2 regions of the Ochrobactrum sp. A-1 genome follow, and region 2 is predicted to be linked to the other one. Evidence: predicted binding sites of a transcription regulator. Region 2 holds the regulator's gene; the other holds the start of a gene.

Region 1 (4,090 bases), on a different contig from region 2:
GGTTTTCGCCCGTCGTGATGGCGACGAAATTGAAGAAGCTGCCGCCCTTGACCGGATAGGCGATGAAATGCGCCTTGTTGCCGAGCCATGCGGAAACGGCGTTCCTCGTCTTCATGGCGGATAAAAACGATGCGGGGAGGGCTCCGACGGCAAGTGTCGTGCGCCAGGCAATATGGCCGCTGAACCGTGCCTTGCTGAAACTGGTCTTCGAGCGCTCCGCCGACCAGACGCCATCGCAGGCAATCAGATAGGCTGCTTCGACGGATTCTTCGGAATTGCCATGGCGGATGGTGGTCGCAACGGTTCCGTTTTCGACGCGTTGATTTGTGATTTCAGCGCCGAGACTGATCTCGATGCGGGGCTCTTCACGGCAGGCATCGAGCAAAGCAGATTGCAGGTCGGCACGGTGACAAACGACGTAAGGATGATGCCAGCGCTGACGAGCCTCGTCGCCAAGCTTCATTTCCATCAGCGGCCGCGCTTTACGCCCATCCATGAGATAGAGCGTTTCTGGCGTTACTGTTTGGGTAGAAAGACGGTCGGCAACGCCGAGCCGTTCCAGATGCCGCATCGCATTGGGGGCAAGTTGCAGGCCGGCGCCGACTTCCGAAAGGGTCTCGGCCTTTTCGACAAGCCGGACATTCCAGCCGCGTGCTGCCAGCTCCAGTGCTGCCGACAGACCAGCTACTCCGGCCCCGGCAATCAATATGCGCCCTTTGCTCATGTCGATGAGATCATCCGGCATTCAGCCCCGTCGTGAGGCTGCTCCGATTAAGCAGCCTTATCAGCAGATGCTTCGTAAACGCAGCCTGCCGGAACGGTTTCGTCGGCATGGAGCTTGGCGTTGTAGCGATAGAGGGTCGAGCAATACGGGCAAACGACTTCGCTTTCATCACCCATGTCCAGAAACACGTGCGGATGATCGAAAGGCGGGTTTGCACCAACGCACATGAATTCCTTCACGCCGATTTCGATGGCAGCGTGGCCGGCGTCGTTCTGAAAGTGAGGAATGATGTGATCGGACATAATATGCTCCGGTTCTGGTCGATGGGCGGTATGAGCATGGTCCTGAACCGTGCGCCGGACGAGATCATGCGTAAACATTGGCATGCGTGTACCGCGAAAGTCTTGTTTCCGGAAGCGTTTTCATCAATTCTGAGGACATTTCAAGCTAATTGCTATCAAACTGTCATATGACAGCCATAGGCTTAAGGCAGAGCCGGAATATTCCGGTGGAAGTCGGGACAGGAAAAATGAGCGAAAACAGCGTTATGGCGAGCGAAACCCCCAGCGCATCCCAAGGCGGAACACACGAGATGACAGCCGGACTAGCCCCCAACCCAACCGTGGTTCCCGATATGGAGATAGCGCCTGACGTTCACAAAGCTTTGAACAGCGAGTTGATGCAAAGCGCCGACCGCTTCGTCAATCGCGAGTTTTCCTGGCTGCAATTCAACCGGCGCGTTCTCGAGGAAGCCGCGAATATGCGCCAGCCCTTACTCGAACGCCTGCGCTTCCTGTCCATTTCCGCCGCCAATCTCGATGAATTCTTCATGGTCCGCATTGCCGGTCTCGCTGCACAGGTGCGCGCCGGTGTGGCGCTGCGCAGCGCCGATGGACGTACACCACAGGAACAGCTCGATTTCGTTCTCGACGAAGTGGGGCGCCTGCAGGAAGAACAGCAGCAACGCCTGCGCGCATTGCGCGAGGAACTGGAACAGGAAAGTATCGAGATCGTTCGTCCGTCTGCACTTTCAAGGCAGGAGAAGGAATGGCTCGAAAATCACTTCCTCGAAACGATTTTTCCGGTCTTGACGCCACTCTCCATCGATCCGGCGCATCCGTTCCCGTTCATTCCGAACCTCGGCTTTTCCATCGCCCTGCAGCTTGCGCGTCGTGCCGATAATCATCCTATGACGGCGCTGTTGCGTATTCCTGTCGCGTTGAAGCGCTTTATCCAACTGCCGACTGATCAGGCCAATGTTTACCGCTTCATCACCATCGAGGACGCAGTGAGCCTGTTCATCGGGCGGTTGTTCCCTGGTTATGAAGTGCGCGGCGCCGGTACATTCCGCATCATCCGCGACAGTGATATCGAAGTGGAAGAAGAGGCGGAAGATCTCGTTCGTCTCTTCGAGACGGCACTGAAACGCCGCCGTCGCGGACAGGTGATCCGCATCGAGTTTGATGGAGAAATGCCGGAAGCTCTGCGCGTCTTCGTGGCGACGGAACTTGGTGTTTCGGAAAACCGTATCAGCGTGCATGAGGGCCTTCTTGCGCTCAACATGATTTCGGAGATTGTTTCGATCCCGCGTGAAGACCTGAAATTCGTCTCTTACAATCCGCGTTTCCCGGAGCGTATTCGCGAGCATGGCGGCGATTGCTTCGCAGCGATTCGCGAAAAGGACATTGTGGTCCACCACCCCTATGAATCCTTTGATGTTGTTGTGCAGTTCCTGCGGCAGGCAGCAGCCGACCCGGATGTGCTGGCAATCAAGCAGACGCTTTATCGCACCTCTAACGACAGCCCGATCGTGCGCGCGCTGGTGGATGCCGCTGAAGCCGGAAAGTCCGTAACGGCGCTGGTCGAGCTGAAAGCACGCTTCGACGAGGAGGCGAATATTCGTTGGGCACGCGATCTGGAGCGCGCAGGCGTTCAGGTGGTGTTCGGCTTCATCGAGTTGAAAACCCACGCGAAAATGTCGCTGGTCGTGCGTCGCGAAGACCAGAGGCTGCGTTCCTATGTGCATCTGGGCACGGGCAACTACCATCCGATCACGGCGCGCATCTATACCGATCTGTCGTTCTTTACGTCAGATGCGGATATTGCGCGCGACGTGGCGCATATCTTCAACTTCATCACGGGCTATGCCCAGCCTGCCGAAGAGATGAAGATCGCGATTTCACCCTTCACGCTGCGTGCACGAATCCTGAAGCACATTGAGGATGAAGTGGCGCATGCGAAGGCGGGGCGTCCGGCTGCGATCTGGATGAAGATGAACTCGCTTGTTGATCCACAGATCATTGACGCGCTCTATATGGCGAGCCAGGCGGGTGTTCAGATTGATCTGGTCGTGCGCGGCATCTGCTGTCTGCGTCCAGGTGTTCCGGGACTTTCCGACAATATTCGCGCCAAGTCGATTGTCGGGCGTTTTCTGGAGCACAGCCGTATATTCTGTTTCGGAAACGGCAACGACCTGCCTTCCGACAAGGCAATCGTCTATATCGGGTCCGCCGACATGATGCCGCGCAATCTCGACCGCCGGGTGGAGACCCTCGTTCCGATCACAAATGCCACAGTGCACCAGCAAATCTTGTCGCAAATCATGTTTGCCAACATAATTGATAACCAACAGAGCTATCAGCTACTTGCGGACGGCACCTCTCGCCGGATAGAAAAAGAAGCAGGAGAGGAAGCTTTCAACGCGCAGGAATATTTCATGACCAATCCTAGCCTGTCGGGTCGCGGAAAGTCGCTGAAGTCTTCGGCCCCCCGCCTTATCGCGCATCGCAAGCGCGCGCAGGCGGAAAGAAAAACGACTGCATGAGTCCAGCTGTAGCACAAGGCCGCCTCAAGGGGCTCAAGCCCGTCGCGGTCATCGACATTGGCTCGAACTCGATCCGTGTCGTCATCTATGAAGGCATTGTCCGTTCTCCGACGGTGCTTTTCAACGAAAAGATACTCTGCGGTCTCGGGAAAGGCCTCGCGAAAACCGGCAAGCTCAACGAGAAATCCGTTGAGGCGGCGCTTCGTGCGCTCAAGCGTTTTCGCGCGCTGGCCGAGCAGGCCGGCGCTGTATCCATCCACGCGCTGGCGACTGCGGCTGCGCGTGAAGCGAAAAACGGCCCGGACTTCATCGCTCAGGCGGAAGCCATTCTCGGCCGGCACATTGAAGTGCTGTCCGGCAAGGAAGAAGCCCATTATTCGGCGCTTGGTATCATTTCGGGCTTCTATCGACCAAAGGGCGTGACAGGTGACCTTGGCGGCGGCAGCCTTGAGCTGATCGCAGTGGACGACCACGAGGTAGGCGAGGGGATCACCTTGCCGCTCGGCGGCCTGCGCTTGCAGGATATGTCCGATGGACGGCTG
Region 2 (9,713 bases):
CCGCAGTTCATCGCCGTCCATGAGATGCTCGACGGTTTCCGCGACGATCTCGATGAACATGTCGACACGATTGCCGAGCGCGCCGTGCAGATTGGCGGGACGGCCTATGGCACCACGCAGGTCGTGGCCAAGGAAAGTAAGCTCAAGCCATATCCGACCGATATCTATGCCGTTCACGACCATCTGCTTGCCCTGATCGAACGCTATGGCGATGTTGCCAATCTTGTGCGCAAATCGATCAAGGATGCGGACGATGCAGGTGACGACGATACGGCGGATATTTTTACAGCCGCGTCCCGCAGTCTCGACAAGGCATTGTGGTTCCTTGAGGCCCATGTTCAGGAAAAGAACTGACCTTACAGATGCAATGAAAAAGCCGGGAAATTCCCGGCCTTTTCTATTTCGCGACAATCAGTTGGCCCATTCACCACTGCGCATCACCGGCTCGCGGATTCCGTCCGCGTTGATGCCATCGACGTCGATCTGGCCAGAGCCGATCATCCAGTCGATATGGATAAGGCTCGAATTGCCGCCCTGCGCCTTGATTTGTTCCGGCGTCAGTTTTGCGCCGTCGATAAAGCACTTGGAATAGCACTGGCCGAGTGCAATGTGGCTTGCGGCATTCTCGTCAAACAGGGTGTTGTAGAACAAAAGCCCACTCTGCGAGATCGGCGATGAATGCGGAACCAGTGCCACTTCACCCAGATGACGGGCACCTTCATCCGTATCCAGCACCTTGTTGAGCACTTCTTCACCGCGGCTTGCCTTCGCCTCGACAATTCGTCCGCCTTCAAAGCGAACCGCAATATTCTCGATCAACGTGCCTTGATGCGACAGAGGCTTGGTGCTCGTCACATAGCCTTCGACACGCAGCGCATGAGGTGTAGTGAACACTTCTTCCGTCGGAATGTTCGGATTGCAGGTGATACCATTCTTCGCCGTAGACGCGCCGCCGTGCCATTCATGACCGTCGGCAAGCCCGACCGTCAGATCGGTGCTCGGGCCCTTGAAATGCAGGGCACTATATGCCTTGCCATTCAGGAAACGGGTGCGGGTACGAAGCGCTGCATTGTGCGCCGACCAGGCGCCAATCGGATCGTCCACATCGACGCGCGAAGCCGCGAAGATCGCATCGGCCAGCTTGCGGGTCGCGATGTCCGCCGGCTCGTTCGGAAACATGAGCTTTGCCCATGCCGGATTGGGATAGGAGACGATGTTCCAGTTGATGTCGAAACCGGCGATCTTCTCGAGAGCCGGCTGATAGGCCTTCGAATTGGCCCGGTTGGCGCGTGAAACCTTGGCAGGGTCCTGGCTGGAAAGAAGCATCGGATTGTCGGCGGCGATGGCGAGACGCGCAGCGCCATCCGAATAGGCCTTCGCCATACCCTCATAAAGCCAGCTTGCCGCGCGGTCGAAACTCGCATCGGATGCGTTCTCGTAACGAGCAAGCGCCATTTCGTCATCCGCGAAGAACGGCGTTACCAGTCCGGCCCCGGCCTTGTAGGCGTGCTTGGCGATAAGGCGAACCAGCGGCAAGGCCACGACTGGCGCGGTAATGACAAGATCTTGCCCCTCGCGCAATTGCAGACCAACGCGAACGGCGACTTCCGCAAGACGTTCGAGTTTCACCGGATCGATGATTGGGTTCAACTGTTCATGAGCCATGGGTGGAAGACCTCTTTGGATGTGGAATCACCGGCAGTTTATCAGACGGCATAATTTCACCACCTTTTTTCCTGCCTTTGCGTTATAGTAAATCTGCGGTCAGTGCAGAAGAAAGCAGACAGTAATGAATAAGAAAGTGCTTATCTTGCTGGGCGTTACCGGCCTTCTGGCAGGGTGCGTGAGCATGACGCCGGAACAACGCCGTGCCGCTGACGAACAGACCTGCCGCAGCTATGGCTTCAAGGCCAATACCGACGCTTTTGCCAACTGCCTGATGCGACTGGACCTCGATCGCAGAGCTGACAGGCGTGCCTGGCAGAATCAGGTCGATTTCTACGACACCCCGATGGTGATCTATCGACCGATCTACCGCTGAGCCCCTCACTGGAAAGCGACAACAGTCAATCAGGAAATCAAAACGCCGGTCGGATTGAACCAGACCGGCGTTTCAGATTGTCCGACTGTAAGAGCGTTTCTTATAGTGGCGCTTCGGGACGGTCCTGGGACAGAAGAAGTGCGCCGATGGCGTCAGCCTGCTTCTGGCTTGCAGGAGCATAGCCGAGCGATGTCGGTTGCGGAGCCGTCGTATCGAATTGCGGCTGGTAGGAGGCCACCTGCATATGCGGTTCCTGCTGAGGTGCCGCTACGCCGCGATGACGCGCCAAGCGGTCGCCACGAGCCTGCGGACCGGCACCGACATTCTGCTCTACACTTTGAGCCTTCACAGCTTCCGCGAGCGCCACCTGAACCGTTGGCTCCGTTCCCGGATTCGGGCCCGTCTGCGGCAGTGTCACGTCATAAGACGGGTCCTGCGGAAGGGATGGTGATTGCGGTGAATAGGCCATTGCGAGATTGTATGGTTCCTGCGGGACAGGGTTTTGCAGCGAGCCGTCGCGATTGCGCTTCTCGTAGAAGGAATTTCCACCGGCTACGAGCACGTAATGCATGTTGTTGTAAGGGAATTTCAGACCCGCCGTGTGGAAGAACATGGCATTCTTCAACTTTGGATGCCGTTCTCCTTTGAGCACTGCATCGGCGGCGGCCTGAACATCCGGCAGCGCTTTGGAATTCATTTGGCGTGAAAGAACACCAGGTGCAAACTGGTTCTTCTGACCGACGACACCACAAATCGTATCCGGATAACGACCCGAAGCGAGTCGATTCATAACAACCGTGCCGACAGCCAGAAGACCGTCGGAACTTGAACGGTTGGATTCGAAGAACATCGCACGTTCAAGACAATTCTTGTCCCGTGCGGTGTAAGTGTAGGTCTTTACGCCATTGACGGACTTGACGTGGCTTGCCGCCGTCTTTTCCGAATTGGCTTTTCCCGAGGTTCCGGTCGTCGTGCAACCGGTCACCACGAAAGGCGCAACCACCAGCCCGATAAGAACGGGCAATTTCCACTTCGCGGCGCGCGTCAATGGCTCAGTCTCATGTTAGGACCCTTAACTGATCCAGTCATCCATTCAGGCGAACACATCTGGAACGATGCGCGCGAACGTCTGACTGCGGTGCAAGTCAAAGAGGACGAAGATCAAAATTACTCGCCCTACTGTCGCTCAATCGAATTCAAGGTTTTGGAATTTTTAGGCCAAAAAAAGGCGACAGGTCAAATCCCAACAATGCTGGAGACCGCTGAAAAGTCCTAAAACAATTCCGAATCGAGATCGCGAATGTGCCTACAAGCCCTTTAAATATATTAATAATTTCTTAACGAGAACTGGGAATTCAGGTAAGATATTGATTTAACGAGATTCAAACTCTCACAATACACGCCATATCCCTGCCTTAATTCGCTTTTGCTTGTACATTTTTTGCATACACATTCGTGGCGGTTCAAATGTTCTGCAGAATTTCTGTTTTCAGGCCGGTTCCGTTGCCATCCGTCAACTTTGGAAACACACTTGTAACATCGCGTGAGATGAGGCTTTTCACACTCGTTTTGGGTTATTGCAATGCGAATCGGACGAGTACGATCTCGCACCTTGCAAAGCTCGCCCTTAAACAAAAGGCGACCCGCCACAGAAACCGTAACGGGTCAGACAAGTTCAGTGCTCGAAGCCGCAGATAACGGCGTCGGTCATCCGAAAGAATAACCGGCACCCCGAACGGTGCGGATAGGATCAAGCGCGCGACCGACATTGATCGCCTTGCGCAGCCGCCCGACATGAACATCCACCGTGCGATCATCGACGTAGATGTCCGGCCCCCAGACGCCATCCAGAAGCTGGCTGCGCGAGAACACGCGCCCGGGCGACATCATGAAATACTCGAGCAGGCGGAATTCCGTCGGTCCGAGACGGACTTCCTTCTCCTTGCGGTAGACACGATGCTGCTGACGGTCGAGAACAAGATCGCCCACTTTCAGCACGTGCGAAAGAATGCTCGGGTTAGACCGGCGCAGCATCGCTTTGACGCGAGCCAGAAGCTCTGGCGTCGAAAATGGCTTCACGACATAATCGTCCGCACCGACGCTTAAGCCGCGCACGCGTTCGCTTTCTTCGCCACGCGCCGTCAGCATGATAATTGGCAGACGCTCCGTTTCCTGCCATTGGCGCAAACGACGGCAAAGCTCAATGCCCGATACGCCCGGTAGCATCCAGTCCAGGATAAGCAGATCCGGCACGTTCTCGCGCAAGGCGATTTCGGCCTCGTCGCCGCGCAGCATCGTATCGACCTGATAGCCCTCTGCCTCAAGATTGTAGCGAAGCAGCACGCTCAGCGCCTCTTCGTCTTCTACCACAGCGATTTTGGGTGCCTGTGACATCCAGTATTTCCCTATCCAAATTCGGCGGGCGGTGGATAAAATTCCCCCAATCGACCGCGTGCCGCCGCGCTATTCACTCATTCCCACCCGTCGGACCAAGGTCCGGCTGGCTGTAGTTCAGGGTTTACGTGCCTCATCCACGACAATACCGTGGCTCAGGTCTTCTTTCGGTCGTTCGGCCGGCATTTGCAGGCCGGTCACAATGTAATAGACAGTCTCCGCAATATTGGTTGCATGATCGCCAATGCGCTCGATGTTCTTCGCGCAGAACAGAAGATGCGTGCAGGCAGAAATGTTGCGCGGATCTTCCATCATGTAAGTCAGCAATTCACGAAACAGCGACGTGTACATGGCATCGATCTCGTCATCGCGGTCGCGAACGACATTGATCTGCTGCACCGAGCGCGACGCGTAGGCGTCGAGAACATCCTTGAGCTGGGTTAGCGCCAGCTCGGCCAGTGTTTCAAGCCCGCGATAGAGCTTTACCGGCTGACGCGATTCCGAAACGGCGGCAACACGCTTGGCAATATTCTTGCCCAGATCGCCGACGCGCTCCAGATCGGCGGAGATGCGGATCGATCCGATGATCTCGCGCAGGTCTACGGCCATAGGCTGACGCTTGGCGATAATCATCACGGCCTTGTCGTCAATCTCGCGCTCACTGGCATCAAGTATGAGATCGTCGGAGATAACGCGTTGTGCAAGCGCATTGTCCGCATTGACGATAGCGGCGACCGACTGCTCGACCATACGTTCCGCATGTCCGCCCATTTCGGCGATCTTATGGGTGAGAAACTTCAATTCCTCATCGTAGGAGCGAACGGTATGCTGAGACGGCATAGTAGACCTCGTAATATAAATTGCGGGGAAGCCGCACTGTCTATCTGTTTGAGCGCAGTTCCGGATTAGCCGAAGCGTCCGGTGATGTAGTCCTGCGTGCGCTTTTCGGTCGGCGCGGTGAACATGGTTTCCGTGTCACCCACTTCGACCAGATTGCCGAGGTGGAACATGGCGGTACGCTGCGAAACGCGGGCGGCCTGCTGCATGGAGTGCGTAACAATGACGATCGTATAGTTCTGACGCAGTTCGTCGATCAGCTCTTCCACCTTTGCGGTTGCAATCGGATCGAGTGCCGAGCACGGTTCATCCATGAGGATCACTTCCGGGCTCACGGCAATCGCACGTGCAATGCAGAGGCGCTGCTGCTGGCCACCAGAAAGGCCGGTGCCCGCATCGTGCAAGCGGTCCTTCACTTCCTCGAACAAACTCGCCTTCTGGAGGCTCGTCACAACGATTTCTTCCAGATCTGCCTTGGTACGGGCGAGACCATGAATGCGCGGGCCATAGGCGACATTTTCATAGATCGACTTTGGAAACGGATTCGGCTTCTGGAAAACCATGCCAACGCGGGCGCGCAGTTCGACGACATCGATCTTCGGATCGTAGATGTCTTCATTGTCGAGCGTGATCTTGCCGCCAACCTTGCAGCCTTCAATCGTGTCGTTCATGCGATTGAGCGAACGCAGGAAAGTGGACTTGCCGCAACCGGAAGGTCCGATCAGCGCCGTGACCATCTTTTCCTGGATATCCAGATCGACGTCGAACAGCGCCTGCTTCTCGCCATAAAATACGCAGACCTTGTCGCCGCGCATCTTTATGGAATTGGCGTTGGCGTTCATTTTTTCTCCTACGGCTTTTTCGAGAGATCGTTCAGTCATCAGATTCATAGCTTTCGACTCCCGTTTTACCAGCGGCGCTCGAAGCGGCGGCGCAGAATGATTGCTGCAATATTCATCACGGCAAGGAACAGAAGCAGGACAATGATAGCGCCTGACGTGCGTTCCACAAAGGCGCGTTCTGCTTCATTTGCCCACATATAGATCTGCACCGGCAGAGCCGTCGACGGGTCCATCGGTGTCGACGGTACGTCCGCAACAAAGGCCACCATGCCAATCAACAGAAGCGGAGCAGTTTCACCAAGCGCATGGGCGAGCCCGATGATCGTGCCGGTCAGGATGCCGGGTGCGGCAAGCGGCAGGACATGGTGAAACACCATCTGCGTTTTCGATGCGCCGAGACCAAGAGCTGCGGCGCGGATGGAAGGCGGCACTGCACGAAGAGCGGCGCGCGTTGCAATGATGATAGTGGGAAGCGTCATCAGCGTCAGCACCAGACCGCCGACCAACGACGCAGAACGCGGCAGGCCGAAGAAGTTGATGAAGACTGCAAGCCCGAGCAGACCGAACACAATGGATGGCACGGCCGCCAGATTATTGATGTTCACCTCAATCATGTCGGTGAACCGGTTCTTTTTGGCGAACTCTTCCAGATAGATCGAAGCGGCGACGCCGATCGGTAGCGACAGGCCGAGAACAATCAGCATCATGTAGAGAGAGCCGACCAGCGCAACACCAAGACCGGATGTTTCCGGGCGGCTGGAAGCGCCGAAGGTGAAGAGACCGGTATTGAAGGCCTCCTTCATGACGCCCTCTTCCGAAAGCGTTTTCATCCAGGCAACCTGACGGTCAGAAACCTTGCGGCTTGTCTCCGGCACGGAAAGGTCGATCTGCCCTTTGAAGGCGGAATCGATGTCAGCGCCCGCCAGAACCGGAACAGTCTGCGTCGTACCGATGAGCGATGGATTGTCCAACACCATCTTGCGCAGCTGAATGCGCACGCCGTCCGAATAGAAGCGGCCAAGATCGCGCATTGCCGAACGGTCTGTCGTGGCAACACCCAGCTTTTCGGCCAGCGCATTGCGCACCAGCAGCGGATAGTTGGCCGTGATTAGCACGTTCGGATCGGTCGCGCGCTTATTGCTTGGGTCGATCACCTTTTCTTCGAGCTTGACCGGCAGATAAAGCGTCGTCTGCCAGAAGGCTGTATAGCCCTTGGAAAAGACCGAAAACAGGAGCGCGCACAGGAAGAATACGCCGATTGCAATCGCGGCAATACCGTAATAGCGGAAGCGACGTTCTGCGGCGTAGCGACGCTTGATCCCGATATCGCGGCGTGTTGGCTGTGCCGTCGTGCCGCTGGCGTTGAAAGTCGTATCGGTCATTATTCGTACTGCTCCCGGTACTTGCGCACAATGTGCAGCGCAAAGATGTTCATGATCAGCGTCAGGACGAAAAGCGTGATGCCGAGTGCAAAGGCCACCAGCGTCTGCGGCGAGTTGAATTCAAGGTCACCGGTGAGCTGGTTGACGATCTTCACCGTGATGGTGGTCATCGCCTCGAATGGATTGATATTGATGCGTGCCGCAACACCTGCTGCCAGAACCACGATCATGGTTTCGCCGATGGCGCGCGACGCGGTCATCAAAAGCGCGCCGACGATGCCCGGCAGAGCAGCTGGAAGGACCACGCGCTTGATGGTTTCAGAACGGGTTGCTCCAAGACCCAGCGAACCGTCGCGCAAGGTCCGTGGCACGGCAGTGATGATGTCGTCCGAAAGCGAGGACACGAAGGGGATGAGCATCACGCCCATGACAAGACCGGCGGTCAGAACGCTCTGTGCCATGATGAAACCCTGCCCGCCTGCAATGGCAATCGAGAGATCGCGCAAGAAAGGTCCGACAGTCACTAGGGCGAAGAAGCCGTAAACGATGCTGGGGATGCCGGCCAGCAGCTCGAGGACCGGCTTTACAACCGTGCGCACTCGAGGCGAAGCATATTCCGCCATATAGATTGCCGAGAACAGCCCCACCGGAACGGCGAACAGCATGGCCACAAGCGCGATATAGAGCGTACCCGCCAGAAGCGGGATGAGACCGAACTGGCCTGTTTCGCCACCTGAACCGGCTGCGGCAAAGCGTGGATCCCACACCGTGCCGAAGAAGAAATCCCATGGCGAAACGGATTGGAAGAAGCTGATAGTCTGGAACAGCATCGAACAGATGATGCCGACAGTCGTCAGAATGGCGATACCGGATGCGGCGATCAGCCCCCAGAGAACGATACGCTCGACATTGTTGCGCGCGCGCATACGGCGGCTGATCGTGGAAAGGCCGAAGATCAGGCCAGCGACCGCGATCACCAGAGAAACGGCGGAACCGATGGTATGCGTCAGCGCGGTTGCCCTTTTCAGGTAGAGCGCGATCGGCACCATGTAATCCTGGCCTTCGGTCGCGAGCGCTACGCCCTTGGAAGCCAGAAGCGTGCGAGCATCCTGATAATTCGATGGAAAGCTTTCCAGTTCGGCAGGCGTCAGCCGGTCAAGACCGTTGGCCAGACCACGCACCATGCCAAGCTGCAGGCTGCGATTGGTGAAAGAACCGTCCTCAATGGCGTCCGGCAGACGCGCGGTCGCACTGTGATCGAGATAAACCGACGTTCCAACGGCCCAAACAGCGAGGAACAGAACTGCAGGCAACGCAGAAACGAGGAAAACCCACCAGCCATGATAATGCGGGCGGGAATGCATTTTCTCGGTCCGCGAGGCTTGCGCGGAAGCAGACTGGATCTTGTCCAGTGCAACGGCACGCTGCCGGCCTATGAAGAATCCAATCAGCCCGATTGCAACGATACTGACGAGAACCAGAAAGAAGGACATTCAATTTCCCCGGTTGCCCTGATGATTTGGACCAGCAGGTGCAGCTTCCACCCTTATGCCGTTCCACGCGAATGCGCCTGTCTTAGTGCAAAGGCGCGAAAGGAGAAGAACGCGGAGATTTGTCATCCCCGCGTTCCACAGATCAAAACTTACTTCGCGGCCATCGTCTTGCCTTCGGAGAAGGCAGCACGCTGCGCTTCACGTTCTGCATCCGGAGCCGGAACCAGACCGTATTCGGCAAGCGGGCCGTCAGGACCGATCATCTGGTCGTTCAGGAAGAACTCAACATATTCCTTGAGACCGGGGATAACGCCGAGGTGAGCCTTCTTCACGTAGAAGAACAGCGGGCGCGACACCGGATACTCGCCCGAGGCGACGGTTGCAGCCGAAGGAGTGATGTCGTTGACGGTGGCGACCTTCAGCTTGTCGGCATTGTTTTCGAAGAAGTAGAGGCCGAAAACGCCAACGCCGGTCTTGTTCGAGTCAATGCGAGCGAGAGTTTCGGCATAGTCACCGTCGATGTCGACAGCCTTGCCGTCCTTGCGAACTGCGATACAGGCCGAAGCGGCAGCCTTGTCGTCGAGACCGGCCTTCTTGATTTCGTCCAGAGCGCCGGAGTGCTTGCAGCCGTCAGCAAGAACCTTTTCTTCGAAAACTTCACGGGTACCGTGCTTTTCACCCGGAATATAGGCGGCGATATCCCAATCTGGAAGGTTCGGATTGA

What was found. The regulator PhoB, encoded in region 2, activates phosphate uptake and scavenging genes when phosphate is short. The targets are predictions, from matches to a motif close to TGTCATNNANCTGTCAT.
Region 1: the regulator PhoB is predicted to act here: its motif matches at 1,188-1,204, upstream of MKS82_RS05645 (RNA degradosome polyphosphate kinase).

Annotation. Positions count from the first base shown of each region.
Region 1 is NZ_JAKVQC010000003.1:799,565-803,654, reverse strand. Features, by position in the region: gene MKS82_RS05655 (FAD-binding protein) at 1-724, opposite strand, end outside; gene MKS82_RS05650 (zinc-finger domain-containing protein) at 772-1,026, opposite strand; gene MKS82_RS05645 (RNA degradosome polyphosphate kinase) at 1,317-3,548, shown strand; gene ppx (exopolyphosphatase) at 3,545-4,090, shown strand, end outside.
Region 2 is NZ_JAKVQC010000004.1:852,916-862,628, reverse strand. Features, by position in the region: gene dps (DNA starvation/stationary phase protection protein Dps) at 1-354, shown strand, start outside; gene MKS82_RS13725 (aminopeptidase) at 412-1,665, opposite strand; gene MKS82_RS13720 (hypothetical protein) at 1,790-2,041, shown strand; gene MKS82_RS13715 (cell wall hydrolase) at 2,142-3,089, opposite strand; gene phoB (phosphate regulon transcriptional regulator PhoB) at 3,749-4,435, opposite strand; gene phoU (phosphate signaling complex protein PhoU) at 4,553-5,275, opposite strand; gene pstB (phosphate ABC transporter ATP-binding protein PstB) at 5,341-6,114, opposite strand; gene pstA (phosphate ABC transporter permease PstA) at 6,180-7,496, opposite strand; gene pstC (phosphate ABC transporter permease subunit PstC) at 7,496-8,989, opposite strand; gene MKS82_RS13685 (PstS family phosphate ABC transporter substrate-binding protein) at 9,139-9,713, opposite strand, start outside.